3 regions of the Streptomyces sp. NBC_01352 genome follow, and region 1 is predicted to be linked to each of the others. Evidence: riboswitches for the same ligand, from Rfam matches in the RefSeq annotation. Region 1 holds a riboswitch; each other region holds the start of a gene.
What was found. A riboswitch is a leader RNA that binds a small molecule or an ion and turns the genes downstream of it on or off. The one in region 1 is predicted to bind cyclic di-AMP.
Positions count from the first base shown of each region.

Region 1 (7,853 bases):
GCGGAGGGCATGCGGTGGCTCCCAGGATCGAGGACAGGGATCGAGGACAGGGATCGAGGACGGGATCGGCAGAGGTGACGCCAGGTTTCTGTGATCGTGCACAGTACCGAAGGCGGCGGACATCGGCGGGCAACAAGTAGGTAACCCCAGGCACCCGCCATTGACAAGGGGCCGAAACAATTCTCTACTGTGCACGATCACAGAGCCGCGCGGCCCTCGCGCACAGCCCCTCGGTCACGTCCGCAGAACCTCCCCCCACGGCGGTTGCCGCGTACGCGGGACGTTGACGAGGTGGGCTCGTCCAAGTCAGGGGAGATGAAGATGTCGATCAACCGCCGCCAGATCAGCAGGCGCAGCATTCTCGCCGGGGCCGCCGCCCTCGGCCTCACCAGCACCCTCGCCGCCTGCGGCGGTTCCGACGACGAAGACTCCGGCGAGAGCAGCGGGCCGGTCAAGCTGACCTACTGGTCGTGGGCGCCGAACATGGAGAAGGTCGCCGCGATCTGGAACAAGAAGAACCCGGACATCACGGTCACCGTGTCGAAGCAGGGCAGCGGCGCCGAGATCCTCACCAAGGTGATCACGGCGAAGAAGGCGGGCAACGCGCCCGACCTGATCCAGGCCGAGTACCAGTCGCTGCCGACCCTGGTCTCCAACGACGTCCTCGCCGACATCTCGAAGTACGTCGGTGACGCCAAGGGCGACTTCGCCGCGGGCCTGTGGGACATGGTCACCCTCGGCACCGACGCGGTCTACGGCGTCCCGCAGGACTCCGGGCCGCTGATGTTCTACTACCGCGAGGACCTCTTCAAGGAGCACGGCCTGTCCGTGCCGAAGACCTGGACGGAGTTCGCCGAGACCGCGCGCGCCGCCAAGAAGGCCCTTCCGGACGCCTACTTGACCACCTTCTCCTCCAACGACCCGGGTCTGTTCGCGGGCCTCACCCAGCAGGCCGGCGCCAAGTGGTGGACGGTCGACGGCGGCGGCAAGTGGACGGTCGGCATCGACGACGCGGCCAGCCAGCAGGTCGCCGAGTTCTGGGGCGGCCTGGTCCAGGAAGGCGTCATCGACAACCAGCCGATGTACACCCCGGCCTGGAACAACGCCCTGAACAAGGGCACCCACATCGCCTGGGTCTCCGCCGTGTGGGCGCCCGGTGTGCTGGTCTCCTCGGCTCCCGAGACCGAGGGCAAGTGGCGGATGGCCCCGCTGCCGCAGTGGAAGGCCGGCGAGAACGTCACCGGCAGCTGGGGCGGTTCCTCCACCGGTGTCTCCACCGACTCCAAGAACGCCGAGGCCGCGGCGAAGTTCGCGCACTGGATCAACACCGACCCGGAGGCGCTGGCCGCCCTGGTCAAGGAGGTCGGCATCTACCCGGCGGCCACGAGTGGCCAGTCCGGCGACATCCTCACCACGCCCGCCTTCTTCCCGAACCAGAAGGACTTCTACACCACGGCCGCGGAGATAGCCGCCACCACGGCCACCGCCGCCTGGGGCCCGAACGTGCAGACCGCCTACACCGCCTTCAACGACGGCTTCGGCAAGGCCACCAAGGCGAAGAAGGAGGCCCAGTTCACCTCTGCGCTCAGCACCATGCAGTCGAAGACCTTCGACGACATGAAGAAGCAGGGCTTCGAGGTGACCGAGGCATGACCAGCGCTCCGCTCAAGGGCTCCGACCGCGTCACGGTCGGGCCCTTGGCGGACGGCACCGGCACCGCCACGTCCGTCCGCCCCAGCCGCCCCCGCCGCCGTGGCCGTGGTCGCAGCGCACCGTACTGGTTCCTGATGCCGACCCTGGTCCTGTTCGCCGCCTTCACCGTCGTTCCCATCGGGTACGCGATCTGGCTCAGCCTGCACAAGGTCCAGGTCAAGGGCATCGGACTCGGCAAGGGCGCCCGCGAACAGGTCTGGAACGGCTTCGGCAACTACACCGACGTGTTCCAGGACTCCGAGTTCGGCCACAGCGTGCTGCGCGCCTTCGGCTACGGCCTCATCGTCATCCCGACGATGCTCGGCCTGGCGCTGCTCTTCGCGCTGATGCTCGACACCCCGAAGGCGCGCAGCGCGTCCTTCGCCCGGCTGATGATCTTCCTGCCGTACGCGGTGCCCGGCATCATCGCCGCCCTCATGTGGGGCTTCCTCTACCTCCCGGCCGTCAGCCCCTTCTACTACCTGCTGGACAAGTTCGGCCTCCCGCAGCCGGACCTGTTCGACGGCGGCAATCTCTACCTGTCCTTCGCGAACATCGCGGTCTGGGGCGGCACCGGCTTCAACATGATCGTCATCTACACCGCGCTCAGGGCGATCCCGCCGGACATCTACGAGGCCGCGCGCATCGACGGCGCCTCCGACCTCAAGATCGCGCTCAGGATCAAGATCCCGATCGTCATGCCCTCCCTGGTGCTGACCTTCTTCTTCTCGGTGATCGCCACCCTCCAGGTCTTCACCGAGCCGATGGCGCTCAAGCCGCTGACCAACGGCCTCTCCACCACCTGGAGTCCGCTGATGGCCATCTACGACAGCGCCTTCCTGAAGTCCGACATCTACGGCGCGTCCGCCACCGCGGTGGTCCTGGCCCTGGCCACCTACCTCATCTCCTTCACCCTGCTGCGCGTCTCCGACCGCTACACCCGGGAGGACCGGGCATGACCCCCCTCACCCTCACCGCCGACACCACCGGCAAGCCCCCGGTCACAAGCCGTGCGCGGCGCACGGCCTGGGTCCCCACCCTCGTGCTGCTCCTCGGCGCGCTGTACTGCCTGGTCCCCATCGCCTGGGTGGTGATGGCGGCGACCAAGGACCGGTCGGAGCTGTTCTCCACCTTCACCTTCGCGCCCGGCACCGGCTTCTTCGACAACCTGAGCGAACTGACCGCCTACCGGGACGGCATCTACTGGACGTGGATGGGCAACTCCGCCCTCTACGCGGGCTTCGGTGCCCTGCTGTCCGCCGCGGTCTCGGCCGGCGGCGGCTACGCGCTGGGCCGGTTCGCCTTCCGGGGGCGGGAGTTCATCTTCAAGCTGATCCTGGCCGGCGTCCTGGTGCCCAGCATCGTGCTGACCGTCCCGCAGTACCTGCTGCTGTCGAAGATGGGCATGGCCGACTCGTACTGGTCGATGCTGCTGCCGTCCATCCTCTCCCCGTACGGCGTCTACCTGGTCCGCATCTACGCGGCCGCCGCGGTGCCCGCCGAACTCCTGGAGGCCGCCCGCATGGACGGCGCGAGCGAGTGGCGGATCTTCTCGCGGATCGCCGTACCGATGATGATGCCGGGCCTGATCACGGTGTTCCTCTTCCAGTTCGTCGCCATCTGGAACAACTTCCTGCTGCCGTACGTGATGCTGGCCGACGACACCAAGTTCCCGCTCACCCTCGGGCTCTACACGCTGCTCGCGCAGGGCGCCTCGCAGCCCGCTCTCTACACCCTGGTCATCACCGGATGTCTGCTGGCGATCATTCCGCTGATCGCGCTCTTCCTGGTGATCCAGCGGTTCTGGTCCCTGGACCTGCTGAGCGGTTCGGTCAAGGCCTGAGGCATCCGCCGACCCCACCGTCACGAACGAGGAACATGACCACCAGCGCCAACGGACGCCGCCGACCGCCCACCATCCACGACGTGGCGCGGGAGGCCGGCGTGTCACGGGGCACCGTCTCCCGCTTCCTGAACGGCGGCCACTACGTCTCCCCGGCCGCCCGCCGGGCCGTCGAGGCCGCCATCAGGAAGACCGGGTACGTGGTCAACCGGCATGCCCGCAGCCTGAGCACCGGACGCTCGGACTCGGTGGCCTTCCTGCTGACCGAGCCGCAGGAGAAGTTCTTCGAGGACCCCAACTTCAACGTACTGCTGCGGGGTTGCACCGAGCGCCTCGCCCAGCACGACATCCCGCTGCTGCTCATGCTGGCGGCGAGCGACGACGACCGGCGCCGGCTGACCCGGTACATCACCTCGGGCCACGTCGACGGCGTGCTGCTGGTCTCCAGCCACAGCGGAGACCCGGTCGCCGCCGAACTGCGCGACGCCGGCATCCCGTTGGTGGCCTGCGGCAAGCCGCTCGGTCTGGGCTCCAAGGTCAGCTATGTGGCGGCCGCCGACCGCGACGGCGCCCAGGAGATGGTCCGCCACCTCCTCGCCGGCGGCCGCCGCCGCATCGGCATGATCACCGGCCCGCTGGACACCCCGGGCGGTACCGACCGCCTGGCCGGCTACCGCGACGTGCTCGCCGAGGCGGAACTGCCCTACGACCCGGCGCTGGTGGTGGAGGGCGACTACCGCCGCACCGGCGGCGAGCAGGCCGCCCGTCGGCTGCTGGCGCAGGCGCCCGACATCGACGCGGTGTTCGTCGCCTCCGACCTCATGGCCGCCGGAGTCGTCAACGCCCTGCACCAGTCCGGCCGTTCGGTCCCCGATGACATCGCTGTCGGCGGCTTCGACGACTCGGCCGCGGCCACCGCCGTCACCCCGGCCCTCACCACCATGCGCCAGCCCTACGACCGCATCAGCGCCGAGATGGTCCGCATGCTGCTCGCGCAGATCGCGGGGGAGGACACAGCGGGAGTGATCCTGCCCACGGAACTGGTGGTACGGGACTCCGCGTGAGGGCGCCAACTGCCCTAACCGGAGCGCGTGTCAACGCATGTGAAGGCTGTAGCCGTCCGGTTCGCGTCGAGTCGATGCGGCGTTCCATCCGTATTCTCTGATCATGGCCGCACCCACCGCATATTCACTCATCGCCACCGACCTGGACGGAACGCTGCTCCGAGGCGACGACACGCTGTCCGACCGGTCGCTCGCCGCGCTCGCGCGGGTGGCGGCGGCCGGGGCCCGGCATCTGGTGGTGACCGGCCGCCCGGCGCCCAGAGTGCGGCCGCTCCTCGACGACCTGGGCAGCAAGGGGCTCGCGGTGTGCGGGCAGGGCGCGCAGGTGTACGACGCCGGCGCGGACCGTCTGCTGTGGTCGGTCACCCTGGACCGGGAGCTGGCCGAGACCGCGCTCGGCAAGATCGAGGCCGAGATCGGCCAGTTGTACGCGGCCGTCGACCAGGACGGCGTCGACGGGCTGACCCTCATCGAGCCCGGCTATCTGATGCCGCACCCGACCCTGCCCGCCGTCCGGGTCGGGCGGCGCGACGACCTGTGGAGCGCGCCCATCAGCAAGGTGCTGCTGCGCCATCCCGACCTGTCCGACGACGAGTTGGCGGCCACGGCGCGTTCGGTGGTGGGTTCCCTCGCCACGGTCACCATGTCGGGCCCCGGGACCGTCGAACTCCAGCCATGCGGCATCACCAAGGCGACGGGCCTCGCCCTGGCCGCCGACCATCTCGGGCTCGGCCCCGAACACACCATCGCCTTCGGGGACATGCCCAACGACATCCCCATGTTCGACTGGGCCGGCCACGGCGTCGCCATGGCCAACGCCCACCCCGAACTCAAGTGCGTGGCCGACGAGATCACCTTGTCCAACGAGGACGACGGCATCGCCGTCGTCCTCGAAAGACTGTTTCCTCAGCGGTAGTCGGGCTCAGTACGCCCCGAAGACGTTGTCGATCGAGCCGTACCGCGCGGCCGCGTAGTTGCAGGCGGCGGTGATGTTCGCGACCGGGTCGTACGGGTCCCACGACGTGCCCTCGACGTGGTACGCCTGGAAGGTCGGGTCGATGGTCTGGAGCAGGCCCTTGGAGGGGGTGCCCGCGGCGGCGTTGGAGTCCCAGTTGTTGATGGCCTGGGGGTTGCCGGACGACTCGCGGATGATGTTGCGGTAGATCCCGTCGTACGAGCCGGGGATGCCCTTCTGCGCCATGATGTCCATCGCCTCGCGGATCCAGCCGTCGAGGTTGTCCGCGTACGTCTTGGCGGAGGCCTGGGTGGCCTTGGCGACGGACTGGGCGGACTTCTTGGCGGACGTCGAGGCCTTGTCGGCCGTCGTGCCGGACTTCTTCGCCGTCTTGACCGTCAGCTCGACGTCCGGGTGGATCAGCCGGGGGTTGTCGCCGACGGCCTTGCGGTTGTCCTTGTACAGCTGGCGCCAGCCGCCGGGAGTGTCGTACTTGTCCGCGATGCCGTAGAGCGAGTCGCCCTTGACCGTGGTGTACGTGACGGACTTGACCTGTGCCGCGGCCGGCGCGGCGGCGGGGGCCTTGGCCGGCTGCGCGGCGCTCGCGGTGGTCGCGCCCAGGAGCGGGAGGGCGAGGGCGGCGACGCCTGTTCCGGCGGTGACGACGCCTCGGGTGAGCGGGTTGGTGCGGGTACGACGGTGCTTGCCTGCGGGCATGGCGCTGTTCCTCTCCGGCGCCTACGAGGTGAGCTGTCGGGTTCGGGCGGGAGCTGCCCGGCCGTACCGCCGTGAGGCGGCGCGACTTAACCCCTAGCCGTTCCGGCGTGATGTCCGGTGCGGCGCTTACCTGGGTCCCCCGCTCCTGCCGTGCGGTGTTGGTCGATGAGTGTTCTGTGGGCGGCGGCAGGATTAGGCGTCCGCCCGACAGGCCCGGAACGTATGCGAGAGCACATGGCCGAAACAAGTGGCTGATTCACACTTCAGGGCTATGACCTTGGTCTGAGGCATTTGGGGTGCTTGATCCTTTGCGGTTGCCAAGTCTCAACTGGCGCGAAAGGCAAGGCGAAACGCGGGCGTGCGGAGGTGTGGCCGCAGCCGGCCGCAAGTGACCCAACTCACGGGCGAGAACAAGGGTGGCCAAAACGGGCAATGAGCCCAACTCGTGGTCAACCGGCCGTCCGTGGAATCCGCTTCTCCCACGTCCGGTGGAAGACGACCTCGTCGCCGTCCGTGCAAATCACCTCGTTTGAGGTGGAAAAGTCCGTTCCGTCACAGCTGATCTCCGACCGTGTGCGGACCGTCGCCCGCCAGGCGAGCTCCGGCCGGTGCAGCTCGACCGTCCAGTCCGAGCGGGCCCGGGCCGACAGGGGGTCCGACTCGTTGATCGTGTACGTCTCCAGCGCGTCCTCGGTGAACTCCAGACCGTCGGGATACACGCGGGTGCCGCCGTAGCGCGGGTCGACCTCCAGTCGCCACTCACCCTTGGCCACATCGCGGACGACCAGCCGCTCGGGGCGCGGTTCGTCGAGCGTGACGGGGACGTTGACGCCGAGCGGCTCGGACTGCTCCGGTTCCTCGAACGCGATGCCGGAGGCGGACTCCCTTGTGCGCACCGGGAGTTCGAGGAAGCTGCCCTCCGGGTCCAGGGTGAAGCCGGCCGCCGAGTCGGGCTGCGGCCAGATCCACGGCCAGTACGCGGAGGAGACGGCCAGCCGGACGAGATGACCGGCCGGGAAGGCGTGCCCGATGCCGTTCAGCTCGAACTCCACGTCCTCGGTGACGCCCGGCTCCCACGGCACCGCCCGGTCCCGCCCCTGCCGCGCCGACAGGTTCAGTACGCCGCGGGTGACCAGCGTCGAGGCGCCGTCCGGGGCGACGTCGCACACCCGGGCGATCACCTGGCCGCGCGGCACCTCACAGGTCAGCCTGAGCCGCACCCTCGGCCGCCCCAACACCCAGGTCTCCTCGTCGGCTTGGAACTCGAAGCACACCGACCGCGCGTCCTCCTCCCGCTGGTCGGGCGGCAGGTCGGCGTCGTTCCCCAGGGGGAGGAAGCGGCCGGCGTCGACACCCGTGTGCTGCGGGGAGCGGACCAGGAGAGGGGTGCCCTCGAGGGCGTGCGAGACCATCGAGACGTTGGGGGAGGGCCAGGCGGGCTCGCCGACCCAGCGGCCGGGCAGGGTGTCGTAGACCGTGGCCGGGGGGTGGGAGTCGCTGACGTAGGCACGGAGCAGCGGCTCGCGCATCGCGCCCGATTCGACCCCTTTCAGCCAGTGGTCCCACCAGCGCAGGGTCTCCT
Region 1 covers NZ_CP108354.1:4,806,123-4,813,975, reverse strand. The annotation lists gene OG252_RS22240 (beta-galactosidase) at 1-11, opposite strand, end outside; gene OG252_RS22235 (ABC transporter substrate-binding protein) at 316-1,653, shown strand; gene OG252_RS22230 (carbohydrate ABC transporter permease) at 1,650-2,651, shown strand; gene OG252_RS22225 (carbohydrate ABC transporter permease) at 2,648-3,535, shown strand; gene OG252_RS22220 (LacI family DNA-binding transcriptional regulator) at 3,571-4,599, shown strand; gene OG252_RS22215 (HAD family hydrolase) at 4,703-5,515, shown strand; gene OG252_RS22210 (transglycosylase SLT domain-containing protein) at 5,522-6,271, opposite strand; cyclic di-AMP (ydaO/yuaA leader) riboswitch at 6,277-6,445, opposite strand; gene OG252_RS22205 (CocE/NonD family hydrolase) at 6,721-7,853, opposite strand, start outside.

Region 2 (7,853 bases), 1.6 Mb from region 1:
TCGGGTGCGGGCGCGTCGTCCGCCGCCTTGACGGCCAGTCGGTCCAGCGCGCGGAACGGGTGGTCGCGGCCGACCGTGCCGGGCGCCGGTGCACTCGCCTGGGGTGCGGTGCTCGCCGCGGCCGACAGCGCTTCCGCGAGCCCGCCCAGTTCCACGTGCACCACCAGCACCGGCTTCCCGGGGACTCGCTCGGCCGCCGATCGCAGCGCCTCCGCCAGTGCCGCGTCCGCGTCGTCGGCCGCCTCCTCCCCCACCGCGGGTATCGCCGTGACGACCACCGCGTCGCACGCGTCGTCCGCGAGCGCCCGGGACAGCGCCCCGTGGAAGTCCTCGGGCGAGGCGCCGGTCGTCAGATCCAGCGGAGGCAGCGGCCTGAGCCCCTCGGCGAGGCAGGCGTCGTACGTCAGCAGTCCCAGTGACTCGGAGTTCCCGAGGATCGCCACCCGGGGCCCGGCCGGCAGCGGCTGGCGCGCGAGCAGCAGCCCCGCGTCGACCAGCTCGGTGATCGTGTCGACCCGGATCACCCCGGCCTGCCGCAGCAGCGCGGACACCGTGGCGTGCGGCAACCGCGTCGCCCGTACGGCGTGCCCCTGCGGCGCCGCTCCCCCGTGCCGCGCCCCCTGCACCACGACCAGCGGCTTCGCGGCCGCCGTACGCCGGGCGAGCCGGGTGAACTTGCGCGGGTTGCCGATGGACTCCAGGTACATGAGGACGACGTCGGTGTCGGGATCGTCGTACCAGTACTGAAGGACGTCGTTGCCGGACACGTCCGCCCGGTTGCCGGACGACACGAACGTCGACACACCGGTGACCCCCGTGACCCCGCCGCCGCGCCGGTGCAGCCGGGAGAGCAGGGCGATGCCGATCGCGCCGGACTGGGCGAACAGGCCGATCCGGCCGGGCCGGGGGGTCTGCGGCGCGAGCGAGGCGTTCAGCCGGACCTGCGGGGAGGTGTTGATGATCCCGAACGCGTTCGGCCCGATGATCCGCATGCCGTACGCGCGCGCGTGCCGGACGAGTTCGCGCTGGCGCTCGCGCCCCTCGGGCCCGCTCTCGGCGTACCCGGCGGTGAGCACCACCAGCCCCTGCACGCCGTGCAGTCCGCACTCCTCGACGACGTGAGGGACGTGTTCCACGGGCACGGCGACGACCGCGAGGTCGACGGGCCCGTCGATGTCCCGCACCGACCGGTACGCGGGCACCCCGCCGAGTTCCTTCTGCTCTTCGGGGAGGGCCCTGTTCACGGCGTGCAGCCGACCGGTGAATCCGGCGCCCCTGATGTTGTCGAGCACGCTGCGGCCCACACCGCCGGGCGCCCGCCCGGCCCCGATCACGGCGACGGCCCCTGGCATGAGCAGCCGCTGCACGGACCGCGCCTCGGCGCGCTGTTCGCGCGCGTACTGCACGGCGAGCGAGCGGTCCGTCGGCTCCAGGTCGAACTCCAGGCGTACGACGCCGTCCTCGAAGCTGCGCTTCTGGGTGTACCCGGCGTCCCTGAAGACCTTGATCATCTTGTTGTTGGCGGGCAGCACCTCCGCGGCGAACCGCCGGATGCCCCGCTCGCGCGCGACGGCGCCGATGTGTTCGAGGAGGGCGGAGGCGACGCCGCGTCCCTGGTGGGCGTCCTGCACGAGGAAGGCGACCTCTGCCTCGTCGGCCGGGGCGGAGGCGGGCATGCCGTCGGACCCGATGCGGTCGTAGCGTACGGTGGCGATGAACTCGCCGCCGATGGTGGCCGCGAGTCCCACCCGGTCCACAAAGTCGTGGTGCGTGAAGCGGTGGACGTCCTTGGCGGACAGACGAGGGTAGGGCGCGAAGAAGCGGTAGTACTTCGACTCGTCCGACACCTGCTCGTAGAAGCTGACGAGGCGATCGGCGTCATCAACGGTGATGGGCCGGACGCGCGCGGTACCCCCGTCGCGCAGCACCACGTCGGCCTCCCAGTGGGCGGGATACTCGTGCCGGTCCGACGAGGTCTGCATGGGCCCCAGAGTACGGCTCGCGTACGACAACGGCGCGAGGCAGTCTGTGGAGGACGAGAAGCCGGACCGAGGCCGCGGTCCGACGACGCCGCGGGGCGGGACGAAGGACCGCTCCGGGCATGCTTCACGATATGGGAAACTGGTCTAGACAACCTGATACACCGAAGGGCAGCATCACATGGCTGAGCGCCGCGTCAACGTCGGCTGGGCCGAGGGTCTCCACGCCCGCCCCGCTTCCATCTTCGTCCGGGCCGCCACGGCCGCAGGTATCCCGGTGACGATCTCCAAGGCCGACGGCAACCCCGTCAACGCGGCCTCCATGCTGGCCGTCCTCGGTCTGGGCGCCCAGGGAGGCGAGGAGATCATCCTCGCCTCCGACGCCGAGGGCGCCGACGTGGCCCTCGACCGTCTGGCGAAGCTGGTCTCCGAGGGTCTCGAAGAACTCCCCGAGACCGTGTAAGCACGCAATTCACGTTTGCCGCGAAGGGCTCGTCCGAATTATCGGGCGAGCCCTTCGTATTTCCCGCTCACGGGCAGCAGAAATAATCCCCCACGAATTATCCCCTCTTTGTATACGGTGCCTGTGTTAATGCCGCAGACCCGTCATGTTTACGGGAGGTTGCGAGTTCCTCACACGATCCGTCCGCTCCCCGCCGCCGGTGAATCGCAGCCGGTGCGCCGCCGTCGCGCGCTCCGTGTGCAGCGCCGTGAGCGCCCGCGCGCGTTCGCTGTCGCCGCGCGCCACCGCGTCCACGATCGCGCCGTGCTCCGCCCACGACTCCACCGGGTTGGCCGGCGCCTCCACCGTGTACATCCAGGCGATCTTGTGGCGCAGCTGGGTCAGCATCGAGGTCATCGCGGCACTGCCGGAGGCCTGCGCGAGCGTCTCGTGGAACCAGCCCCCCAGGGAGCGCAGGTCTTCGCTGTTGCCCCGCCTGGCCCGCTCCTGGCCCAGCCGGACCAGGCCGCGCAGCACCTTGAGATGGGCCTCGGTGCGCCGCTGGGCGGCCCGGGAGGCGCCGAGCGGCTCCAGGAGCATGCGCATCTCCAGCAGGTCGGCACCCTCCTGCTCGGTGGGTTCCGCGACGCACGCACCGGCGTGCCGCCGGGTCACGACGAAGCCCTCCGCCTCCAGCGTGCGCAGGGCCTCGCGGACGGGGACGCGCGAGACGCCGTAGCGGCGCGCGAGCAGTTCCTCGGTGAGCCGGCTGCCGCGCTCGTAGACACCCGCGACGATGTCGTCCCGGATCGCCGTGCATACCGAGTGCGCCGGAATACGCATGACCGACCTCCGCTTTAATCCCCGTGAAACGTCGACGATTGACGTGTGTTCAGTGACTCTATTGCAATCAGCGGGAATTTCCGATGGCGGACCGGAATCCATGGATATTTTTTGGACAGACGGCCGTCTGAAACGCCGAAAGCCCCGGCTCGGGGAGCCGGGGCTTCGGGACGGGAGCCGTCTGTCGTCAGACGGTGCCGGAACGCGCGCGTGGGACGTTCGCGGGCGCGAGCGTCAGACGTTCACACCGTGCGAGCGGAGGTAGGCGACGGGGTTGATGTCCGAGCCGTACTCCGCGGTCGTGCGGGCCTCGAAGTGCAGGTGCGCCCCGGTGACGTTGCCCGTGGCGCCGGAGCGGCCTATCTGCTCCCCCGGGGTGACCGTCTGGCCGACGGAGACACCGATGGACGACAGGTGGCCGTACTGGGTGTACGTGCCGTCGTTCATCTTGATCACGATGTTGTTGCCGTACGACCCGCCCCAGCCGGCCTCGACGACCGTGCCGGAGCCGACCGCCTGGACGGAGGTGCCGCTGGCGGCGTGGAAGTCGACGCCGGTGTGGCTGCCGGAGGACCACACGGCGCCGCCGGTCTTGTAGCCGGTCGAGACGTACGAGCCGGAGATCGGTGCGACGTAGGAGTTGAGGAGCTTGCGCTCGGCCTCGCGGGCGGCGCGCTCCTTGATCTCGCGCGCCTCCTTGGCCTGGGCGGCCGCCTTCTTGCGCGCGGCCTCCTCGGCGGCCTTCCGCTGGGCCTCGGCCTCCTCGGCGGCCTGCTTCTGGGCGGCGGCCTGGGCGTCTATCTGGTCGGCGATCGAGTCGCCGGTGGAGATGACGGGGATGAAACCGGTCTGCTCGACTGCGGATTCGGCGGCAAGCGCCGGGGCGGCCAGGGTGCCGACGACACCGGTGGTGGTGAGGGCCGCGACACCCGCCGCACGGGCGGTGGTGCGCTTCATCCGGCTGGGACGACGATGCTTCCCGGTGGCGCAGGTGAACGCCATGTAGTGGCTGATCCTTTCCTTCCTTCTCGCCTACCGGGTTAGCTGACGGGTTCGGAGCAGGAAGGTCTCCTACGGGCCCCCTCGCGATGCGCGCGGGCGTCCGATTCACCCCAGGGACTTGTGGTGTGGGTCCCCGGCTCCCCTGGCTCGCGCCATGTGGGGACTCGGCGATGGCTGCCCGGTGCCGCGGATGCGGCGCGGTGCCTGACGGACAGCCCGCATGACGCTAAACGCGCCAAGTTTCAAACCCCAAACGGATCACGGCTTTTGTAGCGCATGCCACAGGGCAGACAGGCAACCTCTCCCTCAATTCGGACATAGGGGGGCCCTGGTGACTCTTGGGTCACCAGGGCCCCTGGACGCGCGTTGGCCCGCTTCGCCACGCGCGCGTGCGCCTACTCCGCCGAAACGACGGTGACTTCGCCGATCCCGAGAGCCTCCACGGGCTCCTTGATCTGCGCCGCGTCCCCGACGAGGACGGTCACCAGACGGTCGACCGGGAAGGCGCTCACGACCGCCGCGGTGGCCTCGACGGTGCCCGTCGCCGCGAGTTGCTGATAGAGCGTCGCCTGGAAGTCGTCCGGCAGGTGCTGCTCGACCTGGTCGGCCAGCGTGCTCGCCACGGCCGCCGCCGTCTCGTACTTCAGCGGCGCCACTCCGACGAGGTTCTGCACGGCGACGTCACGCTCGGCGTCGGTGAGCCCTCCGGAGGCGAGGGTGCGCAGCACCGTCCACAGGTCGTCCAGGGCGGGGCCGGTGTTCGGGGTGTCGACGGAGCCGCTGATCGCCAGCATCGCGGCACCCGTGCCGTCCGGAGCGGAGCGCATGACCTGACCGAACGCCCGCACACCGTAGGTGTAGCCCTTCTCCTCGCGCAGGACGCGGTCCAGGCGGGAGGTGAGGGTGCCGCCCAGGCAGTAGGTGCCGAGCACCTGGGCGGGCCACACGCGATCGTGCCGGTCGGGACCGATACGGCCGATCAGCAGCTGCGTCTGGACGGCGCCGGGGCGGTCCACGATGACGACCCGGCCGGTGTCGTCGGCGGTCACCGGCGGCACGGGACGGAGCTCGGCCGAGGAGCCCGTCCAGGAGCCGAGCGTGTCACCGAGCAGCGCGTCGAGGTCGATGCCGGTGAGGTCGCCGACGACCACGGCGGTGGCGGTGGCGGGGCGGACGTGCTTCTCGTAGAAGCCGCGCACGGCCGCGGAGTCGATCTTCTCGACCGTCTCCTCGGTGCCCTGGCGCGGGCGCGACATGCGCGAGGTGGCCGGGAACAGCTCCTTGGAGAGCTCCTTGGCGGCACGCCGGGACGGGTTGGCCAGCTCGTGCGGGATCTCGTCCAGGCGGTTGCGGACCAGACGTTCGATCTCGCTGTCCGCGAACGCGGGCGCCCTGAGGGCATCGGCGAGCAGGCCGAGCGCCTTGGCCAGGCGGGAGACGGGGACCTCGAGGGAGAGCCGGACGCCGGGGTGGTCGGCGTGCGAGTCGAGGGTGGCGCCGCAGCGCTCCAGCTCGGCGGCGAACTCCTCGGCGGAGTGCTTGTCGGTGCCCTCGGAGAAGGCCCGCGCCATGATCGTGGCGACGCCGTCCAGACCGGCCGGTTCGGCCTCCAGGGGCGCGTCCAGGAGCACCTCCACGGCGACGACCTGCTGGCCGGGGCGGTGGCAGCGCAGGACCGTCAGGCCGTTGTCGAGCGTGCCGCGCTCGGGCGCCGGGAAGGCCCAGGGCCTGGCCTCGCCGGCCTGGGGCTGGGGGTGGAATTCCATCGTGGCGAGCTCGGTCACCGGGCCGCCTCCTCGTTCTTGTCGCCGGCTTCGACCGTGGCCTCGGCCTCGGGGTCTTCAGGGGGATCCGCGTCCTCGGCAGGTTCTCCGGAGATCGGCTCGTAGACGAGCACCGCGCGGTTGTCGGGGCGCAGGCGGGCCTTGGCGATCTGCTGTACCTCCTCGGCCGTCACGTCGAGGACGCGCTGTACGGCGGTCAGGGCGAGCTGCGGGTCGCCGAACAGGACGGCGTACCGGCACAGTTCGTCGGCTCGGCCCGCGACCGTGCCGAGCCGGTCCAGCCACTCGCGCTCCAACTGGGCCTGGGCGCGCTCCATCTCCTCGGCCGTGGGGCCCTCCTGGGCGAACCGGGCGAGCTCCTCGTCGATGGCGGCCTCGATGACCGGCACCTCGACGTCGCCGGAGGTCTTCACGTCCAGCCAGCCCAGGGAGGGCGCCCCGGCCAGCCGCAGCAGACCGAAGCCGGCCGCCACCGCCGTACGGTCACGCCGTACGAGCCGGTTGTAGAGCCGGGACGACTCGCCGCCGCCGAGGACGGTGAGCGCCAGGTCGACCGCGTCGCACGCGCGCGTGCCGTCCTCCGGGAGCCGGTAGGCGGCCATCAACGCGCGCGCGGGGACCTCTTCCTCGACGATCTCGCGCAGCTGCTCACCGATGATCTCGGGCAGCGACCCGTCGCGGGGCGCGGGCTTGCCGTCGTGCGACGCGATGGATCCGAAGTACTTCTCGATCCAGGCGAGCGTCTGCTCCGGGTCGATGTCGCCGACGACCGACAGGACGGCGTTGCCCGGCGCGTAGTACGTGCGGAAGAACGCGCGCGCGTCCTCCAGGGTGGCCGCGTCCAGGTCGGCCATCGAGCCGATCGGGGTGTGGTGGTAGGGGTGGCCCTCCGGGTAGGCGAGGGCGGTGAGCTTCTCGAAGGCGGTGCCGTACGGGACGTTGTCGTAGCGCTGCCGGCGCTCGTTCTTGACGACGTCCCGCTGGTTCTCCATCGACTCGTCGTCGAGGGCGGCCAGCAGCGAGCCCATGCGGTCGGCCTCCAGCCAGAGGGCGAGTTCCAGCTGGTGGGTGGGCATGGTCTCGAAGTAGTTGGTGCGCTCGAAGCTGGTGGTTCCGTTGAGCGAGCCGCCGGCGCCCTGGACCAGCTCGAAGTGGCCGTTGCCCTTGACCTGGCCGGATCCCTGGAACATAAGGTGCTCGAAGAGGTGAGCCAGGCCGGTACGCCCCTTGACTTCGTGGCGCGAGCCGACGTCGTACCAGAGGCACACCGCCGCGACGGGGGTCAGATGGTCCTCGGAGAGCACCACGCGCAGGCCATTGGCCAGGCGGTGCTCGGTCGCTGTCAGTCCGCCGGAGCCTGCCTGGGCTGTGGCCGTGTGACCCATGGGCATGTACGTCCCTTCGATCGCGGTCGCGGTCGCTGAAAACCGCGGTTTTCCTGCCGGTCCTGCCACTGTATGCAGCGTGCGGGCGGTCGGCGAAGTTCCCGGACGACGTACGCCGTCAGCGAGATCGCGTAGCCTGCGGGCAACCGCGGTCAGGCGCCCGCCCGCATTCCGGGCCGGGCAGCCGACAGAGGGCCCTGGCCCGCACTGTCAGTGCCGCGGTCCACAATGGTCCGCGTCAGATCCCGTTCACGCTTCAGCACGAGTGAGCCGAAGGGACGCGGCGGTGTCGAGAGGTCGAGCGCGCTGAGGCCCGAAGGGCTGAGCACGATCGGGTTCCCGAGACCGACCTGAGCGTCCCGTAGGCGAACTACCAGAAACAGGAGGAGCCGGCAGCGATGGCCCGCCGCAGCACGAA
Region 2 covers NZ_CP108354.1:3,239,424-3,247,276, forward strand. The annotation lists gene OG252_RS15185 (bifunctional acetate--CoA ligase family protein/GNAT family N-acetyltransferase) at 1-1,982, opposite strand, end outside; gene OG252_RS15190 (HPr family phosphocarrier protein) at 2,161-2,442, shown strand; gene OG252_RS15195 (GntR family transcriptional regulator) at 2,569-3,264, opposite strand; gene OG252_RS15200 (M23 family metallopeptidase) at 3,499-4,266, opposite strand; cyclic di-AMP (ydaO/yuaA leader) riboswitch at 4,280-4,446, opposite strand; gene OG252_RS15205 (M16 family metallopeptidase) at 4,662-6,050, opposite strand; gene OG252_RS15210 (M16 family metallopeptidase) at 6,047-7,441, opposite strand; gene OG252_RS15215 (DNA gyrase/topoisomerase IV subunit A) at 7,834-7,853, shown strand, end outside.
Region 2: it holds a riboswitch for cyclic di-AMP, as region 1 does, so the genes downstream of both, OG252_RS15200 (M23 family metallopeptidase) here and OG252_RS22210 (transglycosylase SLT domain-containing protein) in region 1, are expected to answer to the same signal.

Region 3 (7,853 bases), 240 kb from region 1:
GGTACAGCTTGTCCACCTTCGCCTTGACCTGCGCCGGCGTGAGCTGAGGCTCGGCGTGTCCGGTCCCGTCGAAGCCGGTCGCGGTCGCCGCGCCCGCGAGGGCGATCGTCGCCGCCGTCCGGGCCTTGGTGCCGCTGACCGAGCGTTGCCGGGGCTTGCGGTGCGCTGCCACGTGGACTGCACGTCCTTTCGTACGACTCGTACGACCGCCCTGTCCGTACGAACGCCAAGCGGAGCGGACGTACGGCCACCCGGGGGCGGTCACGCGTCCGGCGACGACCCGCACAGGGGGAGCGGACCGCCGCCGGACCTTCTCGGCGGTGGTGGCCGACTGCCGCCCCTGGTCCGGGCGGCGGTGGGGAGCCGGTCACCTGAGGGAGGACGCTAAACCTGAGTGTGACGGCGGGGTAACGCGATGTGCGGAAGTTCTCCGAGCTGACCACCGGGTGACCGTATGTGACCGTGATCCGCGGTCGGCCCCGTCGACTTCACGCAGAGCGATGACCGATGTGCCGAATCCGGACCAGTGAGGGCGGGCGGGTGCTATGGGCCGCATATATGCAAGATCTGCCACGGCGAGGCGAGGTGGGTGAGGCGAGGCAGGAACCGGGGCCGAGGTCGGGGTCGGGGCCGGGGTCGAAAGAGGCGGTTGGGACGGGGCGGTGTCGGAGGGCGCCCGGGGGTCTGATTAGGCTCCGGCCTCATGGACGTACTCATCCATCTCTTCGTCGGCCTGCACATCATCGGCATCGCCTCGCTGCTCGGCGGCTTCCTCACCCAGATGAAGGCGATGGGCCAGGGCACCGCCCGCTTCGTCCCGGCGATGCTGCACGGCGCGCTGACGATGCTGGTCACCGGCGTCGTCCTGGTCGGCCTCAACCAGGCCGACGACCAGTCCGTCAACAACATCAAGATCGGCGTGAAGCTGGCCCTGCTGATCGTGATCCTCGGGCTCGTCTACGTCCAGCGGGACGAGGAGACGGTGGACAAGCGGCTGTTCGGGCTGGTCGGCGCGCTGACCACGGCGAACATCTTCATCGCGGTGCTGTGGACCTGAGGAACCGGACGCCGGTCCGGGCCGAGGTCGCGCATCCTCGGCCTCTCCAAAGACCTTCGCGGCAAAGACCTTCGCGGCGACGGTCTGAGTAGTTCCGCTCATGACAACCCGCGCTCCGAGCGGGGAAACTCTGCCCATGCCCTTCAGACGATCAGCCGCCATGGCCGCCGCCGCAGCTTCCCTCATGGTGATCACCATGACCGCGTGCGGCAGCCAGAAGGGCGGGGCGGCCGATGAGGCCGGCTCCGCGCAGTCGGGCAGCCCGACGCCCTCCTACCCGCCCCCGCCGACGTGCGCGCAGCCGGCCGGGACACCCACCGCGCTGCCTTCCTCACCCGTTCCGAGCACGTCGAGCCCGGACGGAGGCCTGCCGGACGGGCCCGCCGACGCGCCCCCCAACTACGCCGACAACCACGCCTACCGCATGCAGGCGTCCCTGAGCGCGGAGCAGCAGGCCAGTGGGCAGGCGTCGGCCGAGCTCATCCTCACGGAGCTGGCGAAGGTCCGGAAGGAAGGCGGCTCCGGGGAGTTCGGCCGCTTCAGCGACCAGCGCGTGGAGGCGGCACTGCGGCGTGTCGGCTGCGGCGAGGAGCATGGCGTCTCCGTCGGGAACGGGTACTACGCCGTCTACACGGGCGTCGTGTGCGTGTCCGGGCGGGTGACGAAGGACGAGCTGACCGGCGAGGTGCACGGCGTCTACGCCGAGCCCCAGCCGGGAGCGGGGCCCTGTGTCGAGAACCAGGGAGGTCACTGACCAGGGCCCGCGCCCGCGGCCGGGCGGCGTCCGGTCAGGCCGGCCGCACCACGCTGTGGATCGACGACTCGCCGTCGTAGAAAATGGACTCCTCGCGGACGTACGCGCCCGGCTTCGGGGCGTGGATCATCATGCCGTTGCCGATGTAGAGGCCGACGTGGCTGATGTCGTCGTAGAAGAAGACCAGGTCACCGGGCTGGGCGGCGGAGACGGAGACCGTGGTGCCGGCCTTGACCTGGTCGTAGGTGACGCGCGGGATGTCGACGCCGGCGGCCTTCCAGGCGGCCTGGGTGAGGCCGGAGCAGTCGTAGGACTCGGGGCCGGTGGCGCCCCAGACGTACGGCTTGCCGATCTGGGCGCGGGCGAAGGCGAGCGCCTTCTCGGCCTTGGTGGCGTACGAGGCGTCCGTGGCGGTGGACGAGTCGGTGGTGGTGGAGGAGGAAGAGCTCGACGAGCCGCTGTCCGTCTCCTGCTGAGCCGCCGCCTCCTCCCGGGCCTTCTGCTCCGCCGCCTGCTGCCGCGCCAGCTCGGCCGCCTTGGCCGCGGCCTCCTGCTGCTTCTTCCGCTCGATCGCCGCGAGCCGGGCCTTCTCCTCGGCGGTCAGTTGCGACAGCAGCGCGCGGGCGTCGGCGAGCTTCGTCTGCACCGTCGCCTTGGCGGTCTTGAGCTCGCCCTGTGACTTGGTGAGCGTCTGAAGGCTCTCGGTGGCCTCCTGGCGCTTCTTCATCGTCTCGGACTGCTCGGTGACGTAGTCGTCGACCGCGCCCTTCTGGCGGTTGGTCAGCCGGCCCATCAGCTGGGTCTGGTCGAAGTAGTCCTGCGGGGAGTCCGCGAGCAGGAAGGTCGCCGTGTCGGGGGCGGAGGCGCCGGTCCGGTACTGGGCGGCGGCGAAGGTGCCGAGTTCCTCCCGCGCCTCGTTGAGGCTCTGGGTGCGCTGGGCGACGTCGTCGAGGAGGGTGTCGACGCGCTTGCGCTGCTTCGCGGTCTTCTCCTGGGCCGCGTTGTACTTGTCGGTCGCCGACTCCGCCTGCCGGTACAGGTCGTCGACCTTCTTCTCGACCTCTTCGAGGCTCGGTTTGTCGTCGGCCGACGGGGCGGCGTTGGCCGTCTGGGACAGCAGGGCCACGGAGGTGAGGGCGGCCGTGGCAAGGGCCGGGGTCCGTATGCCTGCTACGCGCGTGCCCGAAGGGCGCGACTTGCGGTGCGACGCCAAGGGAGGCGACTCCTTCCACGTTCCGCCTACCGAGTTAGCTGTCGGGTTCGGGCGGGTGGTTAGGAAGGTTTGCCCTACGGCCCTTCCCTGGAAGGGAGTTCGGGCCGATTCACCCCAAGGTCGGTGGGTCCCCGGCTCCGGGCGCGCGGCGGCGCGTCGGACTCGGCGGAGGCCGTGCGGCCCGGCGACGTTCGCCGGTGGGTGTCGTACGGCCTGTCCGGCACCGTAGCCAACTGGTGTGGCCCCTGTGAAGGTTGATGTTCGATATGCCCGATACATTTTCGTGACCTTGGGTCAGGACATGGCTCACCGTGGTCGATCCGGAGTGATCTGCCACGACTTGTGCGTATTTTCGCCGGAGTGATGACGTCCGCCCCCTTCGGGGCGCTAGCTTCCACCCAGCCGCGGTCCGGTGCCGTGGCTGGGGAAGAGGGGCACGGCCATGACGAAACGCAGGACACTCGTCGCCACGGGACTCGCGACAGGAGTCGCACTCGCCGCCACCGCGGGCGTCGCGCCCGCCAGCGCGGGCCAGGGAGGTCAGGCGGGCGGCAAACCGGTCGTCCGGGTGATCGCGACCGGCCTCGACAACCCGCGCCAGCTCTCCTACGACCACGGTCGGCTGTACGTCGCCGAGGCCGGCCGGGGCGGCAAGAAGTGCATCGGGGAGGGGCCCGAGGGCGAGACGTGCGTCGGACTCACCTCCGCGCTCACCAAGGTCTACTGGGACGGGGGCGCGTGGAAGCACCACAGGGTGGTGAAGGGGCTGCCCTCGGGCGCCGCCCCGGACGGCGGCTTCGCGACCGGCCTCGACGGTGTCTCCGCCCTGCACGGCAAGGTCTGGGGCGTCGAGACGTACGCCCCGCCGGAGGCCGGAGTCCCGACGGCCCCGCCCTGGAACACCCTCGGCAAGCTGCTGGACCTCGGGCACGGCAAGGCGAGGATCGCCGCGGACATCTCGGCCGTCGAGTTCCGGCACAACCCGCACAAGGCGTCGCTGGAGTCCAACCCGTACGCCGTCCTCGCCCTCCCCGACGGCCGCAAGATCGTCGCGGACGCGGCCGGAAACGACCTGGTCGTCGTCTCGCCCGGCGGCAGGGCCCGCCCCTTCACGGTCTTCCCGGACCACGACGGCAACGAGTCCGTCCCCACCTCCCTCGCCCTCGGCCCCGACGGCACGCTCTACGTCGGCGAGCTGAACGGCGAGGCCGCCAAGCCCACCGCGCGGGTGTGGAAGGTCGACCCCCGGACCGGCAAGATCCTCGGCTGGAAGTCCGGCTTCGGCTCCATCGGAGGCATCGCCTTCAACGACAAGGGCGACCTGTACGTCAGCCAGCTCTTCGCCGGCCGGGTGACGAAGGTCTCGCACGGCAAACGTACGAGCGTGAAGGTGCCGTTCCCGGCGGGCGTGGCCGTCGACCCGTACGACGGCAAGGTCTACGTCTCGGCCTGGTCGATCGCGGACCGGGACGGCACGATGCTGGAGGGCAGGAAGACACCGGGCGGCCAGCTCTGGAAGATCCTCGGCTTCTGAGCCCTGCGGGAGCCTTCCGGAGTCCTTGCGGAGTTCTTCCGGAGAACCCTTCGAACGGGGCGAAGTTCTTGGGGTGGCGGCGGGCTGTCAGTGGGGCGTCCTAGACTCGGAGAGCGATGAGCAGCCTCTTTGATGACAGCTTCCTGGCGAACCTCCAGGGCCCCCGGGCCCACGAGGAAGAACCCCCGCCGCCCGACGACGATCACGCACCGGAGCCCGTTCCGGACGATCTGTTCGGCGGGAAGTTCGACGTGCCGCCGGACCGGGACGCGTACTACCGCGACGGCGCCCCGCGCCCGGCGGTGGACCCGGCCGCGCTCCTGGACGGGCTGAACGAGAACCAGCGCGCCGCGGTCGTGCACCACGGCACCCCGCTGCTCATCGTGGCCGGCGCCGGCTCCGGCAAGACCCGCGTGCTCACCCACCGCATCGCCCACCTGCTCGGCGAGCGGCACGTGCATCCGGGCCAGATCCTCGCGATCACCTTCACCAACAAGGCCGCGGGCGAGATGAAGGAGCGCGTCGAGCACCTCGTCGGCCCGCGCGCGAACGCGATGTGGGTGATGACCTTCCACAGCGCGTGCGTGCGCATCCTGCGGCGCGAGAGCAAGAAGCTCGGCTTCACCTCGTCCTTCTCGATCTACGACGCCGCCGACTCCAAGCGCCTGATGGCCCTGGTCTGTCGCGACCTGGACCTCGACCCCAAGCGCTTCCCGCCGAAGTCCTTCAGCGCGAAGATCAGCAACCTGAAGAACGAGCTGATCGACGAGGAGGACTTCGCCGCCCAGGCCACCGACGGCTTCGAGAAGACGCTCGCCCAGGCCTACGCCATGTACCAGTCACGACTGCGCGAGGCGAACGCCCTCGACTTCGACGACCTGATCATGACGACGGTCAACCTGCTGCGCGCGTTCCCGGACGTCGCCGAGCACTACCGCCGCCGCTTCCGGCACGTCCTCGTCGACGAGTACCAGGACACCAACCACGCCCAGTACGCCCTGGTCCGGGAACTCGTCGGCACCTCCGAGCACCCGGTGGACGTCCCGCCCAGCGAGGACGACCTCCAGCCCGCCGAACTGTGCGTGGTGGGCGACGCCGACCAGTCGATCTACGCCTTCCGCGGCGCGACCATCCGCAACATCCTCCAGTTCGAGGAGGACTACCCGGACGCGACGACGATCCTCCTGGAGCAGAACTACCGCTCCACCCAGACGATCCTCACCGTCGCCAACGCCGTCATCGAGCGCAACGAGTCCCGCCGTCCCAAGAACCTGTGGACCAACGCGGGCGCGGGCGCGCGCATCACCGGCTATGTCGCCGACACCGAGCACGACGAGGCACAGTTCGTCGCCGACGAGATAGACCGCCTCACCGACGCGGGCGACGCGAAGGCGGGAGACGTCGCCGTCTTCTACCGCACGAACGCCCAGTCCCGTGTCTTCGAAGAGATCTTCATCCGTGTCGGCCTGCCCTACAAGGTCGTCGGCGGCGTCCGCTTCTACGAGCGCAAGGAGGTCCGGGACGTCCTGGCCTACCTGCGGGTGCTGTCCAACCCGGAGGACTCGGTACCGCTGCGCCGAATCCTGAACGTTCCCAAGCGCGGCATCGGCGACCGCGCCGAGGCGATGATCGACGCCCTGTCCCAGCGCGAGAAGATCAGCTTCCCGCAGGCGCTCAAGCGCGTCGACGAGGCGTACGGCATGGCGGCGCGCTCCACGAACGCCGTGAAGCGGTTCAACACGCTGATGGAGGACCTCCGTACGATCGCCGAGTCCGGCGCGAGCCCGGCGACCGTCCTGGAGGCGGTGCTCGAACGGACCGGCTACCTCGCCGAGTTGCAGGCCTCCACCGACCCGCAGGACGAGACCCGGATCGAGAACCTCCAGGAACTCGCCGCCGTGGCCCTGGAGTTCGAGCAGGAGACGGCGGAGGGTGAGGCGTCCGGCTCGCTCTCCGACTTCCTGGAGCGCGTGGCCCTGGTCGCCGACTCCGACCAGATCCCCGACGAGGACGAGGACGGCTCCGGAGTCATCACCCTGATGACCCTGCACACCGCCAAGGGCCTCGAGTTCCCGGTCGTCTTCCTGACCGGCATGGAGGACGGCGTCTTCCCGCACATGCGCGCCCTCGGCCAGGCCAAGGAGCTGGAGGAGGAGCGGCGCCTGGCGTACGTCGGCATCACGCGCGCGCGGGAACGGCTGTATCTGACGCGGTCCTCGATGCGCAGTGCGTGGGGGCAGCCGTCGTACAACCCGCCGTCGCGGTTCCTGGAGGAGATCCCGGCACAGCACGTGGACTGGAAGCGGACGGGGGCGATGGCGCCCGTGTCCTCCGGCCCGGCGTCCGGGGTGGCGGCCTCGCTGTCGTCGTCCCGCTCCCGCTCGTCGGCCTCGGGTGCGTCCGGCTTCGCCACGCGCCGGACCTCGGAGAAGCCGACCGTGTCGCTGGCCGTCGGGGACCGGGTCACCCACGACCAGTTCGGGCTCGGCACGGTCGTGGGAGTGAAGGGCACGGGCGGCAACGCCGAGGCGACGATCGACTTCGGGGACGAGAAGCCGAAGCGGTTGCTGTTGCGCTACGCGCCGGTGGAGAAGCTCTGACCGATGCGGTGAGCCCCTGCTCGACAGGGGCTCACTGAGGTCAGACAGGGCTCGCTGAGGTCAGGTGGGGTCGATCCCGTGGCTGCGCAGCCACGGCAGCGGGTCGATGGCCGAGCCGCCCGCGGGCCGAACCTCGAAGTGCAGGTGCGGGCCGGTCGAGTTGCCGGAGTTGCCGGAGTACGCGATCGGGTCGCCGGCCTTGACGGTCGTACCGGAGGCGACGCGGTAGCTGGAGAGGTGGCAGTACCACGTCTCCGTGCCGTCCTTCTCGGTCACGATCATCATGTTGCCGTAGGCGCTGTTCCACTGCGTCCGCACGGTGCCGTCGGTCGCGGCCATCACGGTCGTGCCGTAGGAGACCGGGAAGTCGATGCCGGTGTGCACGGACATCCAGTTGATGCCGGACTGGCCGAAGTAGGCGCTGAGCCCGCGCTCGGCTACCGGCAGCGCGTACTTGGGGCGCAGCCGCTCCTTGCGCGCGGCCTCCGCGGCCGCCTTCTTCTTCTCCGCGAGTTGCTGGGCCTTGAGGTCGATACGTTCCTGCGTACGGCTGGCCCGGTCGGCGAAGTCGTCGGCGCCGGCGGAAAGGCTCTTCAGCTGGGTGTCCAGCTTGTTGTTCGCGGCGGACGGCTTCACGGCCGTCGCGTCCGACGCGGTCGTCGAGGTGTCGCTGCTGTCGTCGGCCAGGGCGCTGA
Region 3 covers NZ_CP108354.1:4,561,214-4,569,066, reverse strand. The annotation lists gene OG252_RS21085 (C40 family peptidase) at 1-172, opposite strand, end outside; gene OG252_RS21080 (hypothetical protein) at 704-1,057, shown strand; gene OG252_RS21075 (hypothetical protein) at 1,194-1,811, shown strand; gene OG252_RS21070 (C40 family peptidase) at 1,846-3,024, opposite strand; cyclic di-AMP (ydaO/yuaA leader) riboswitch at 3,033-3,202, opposite strand; gene OG252_RS21065 (ScyD/ScyE family protein) at 3,467-4,558, shown strand; gene pcrA (DNA helicase PcrA) at 4,675-7,158, shown strand; gene OG252_RS21055 (M23 family metallopeptidase) at 7,219-7,853, opposite strand, start outside.
Region 3: it holds a riboswitch for cyclic di-AMP, as region 1 does, so the genes downstream of both, OG252_RS21070 (C40 family peptidase) here and OG252_RS22210 (transglycosylase SLT domain-containing protein) in region 1, are expected to answer to the same signal.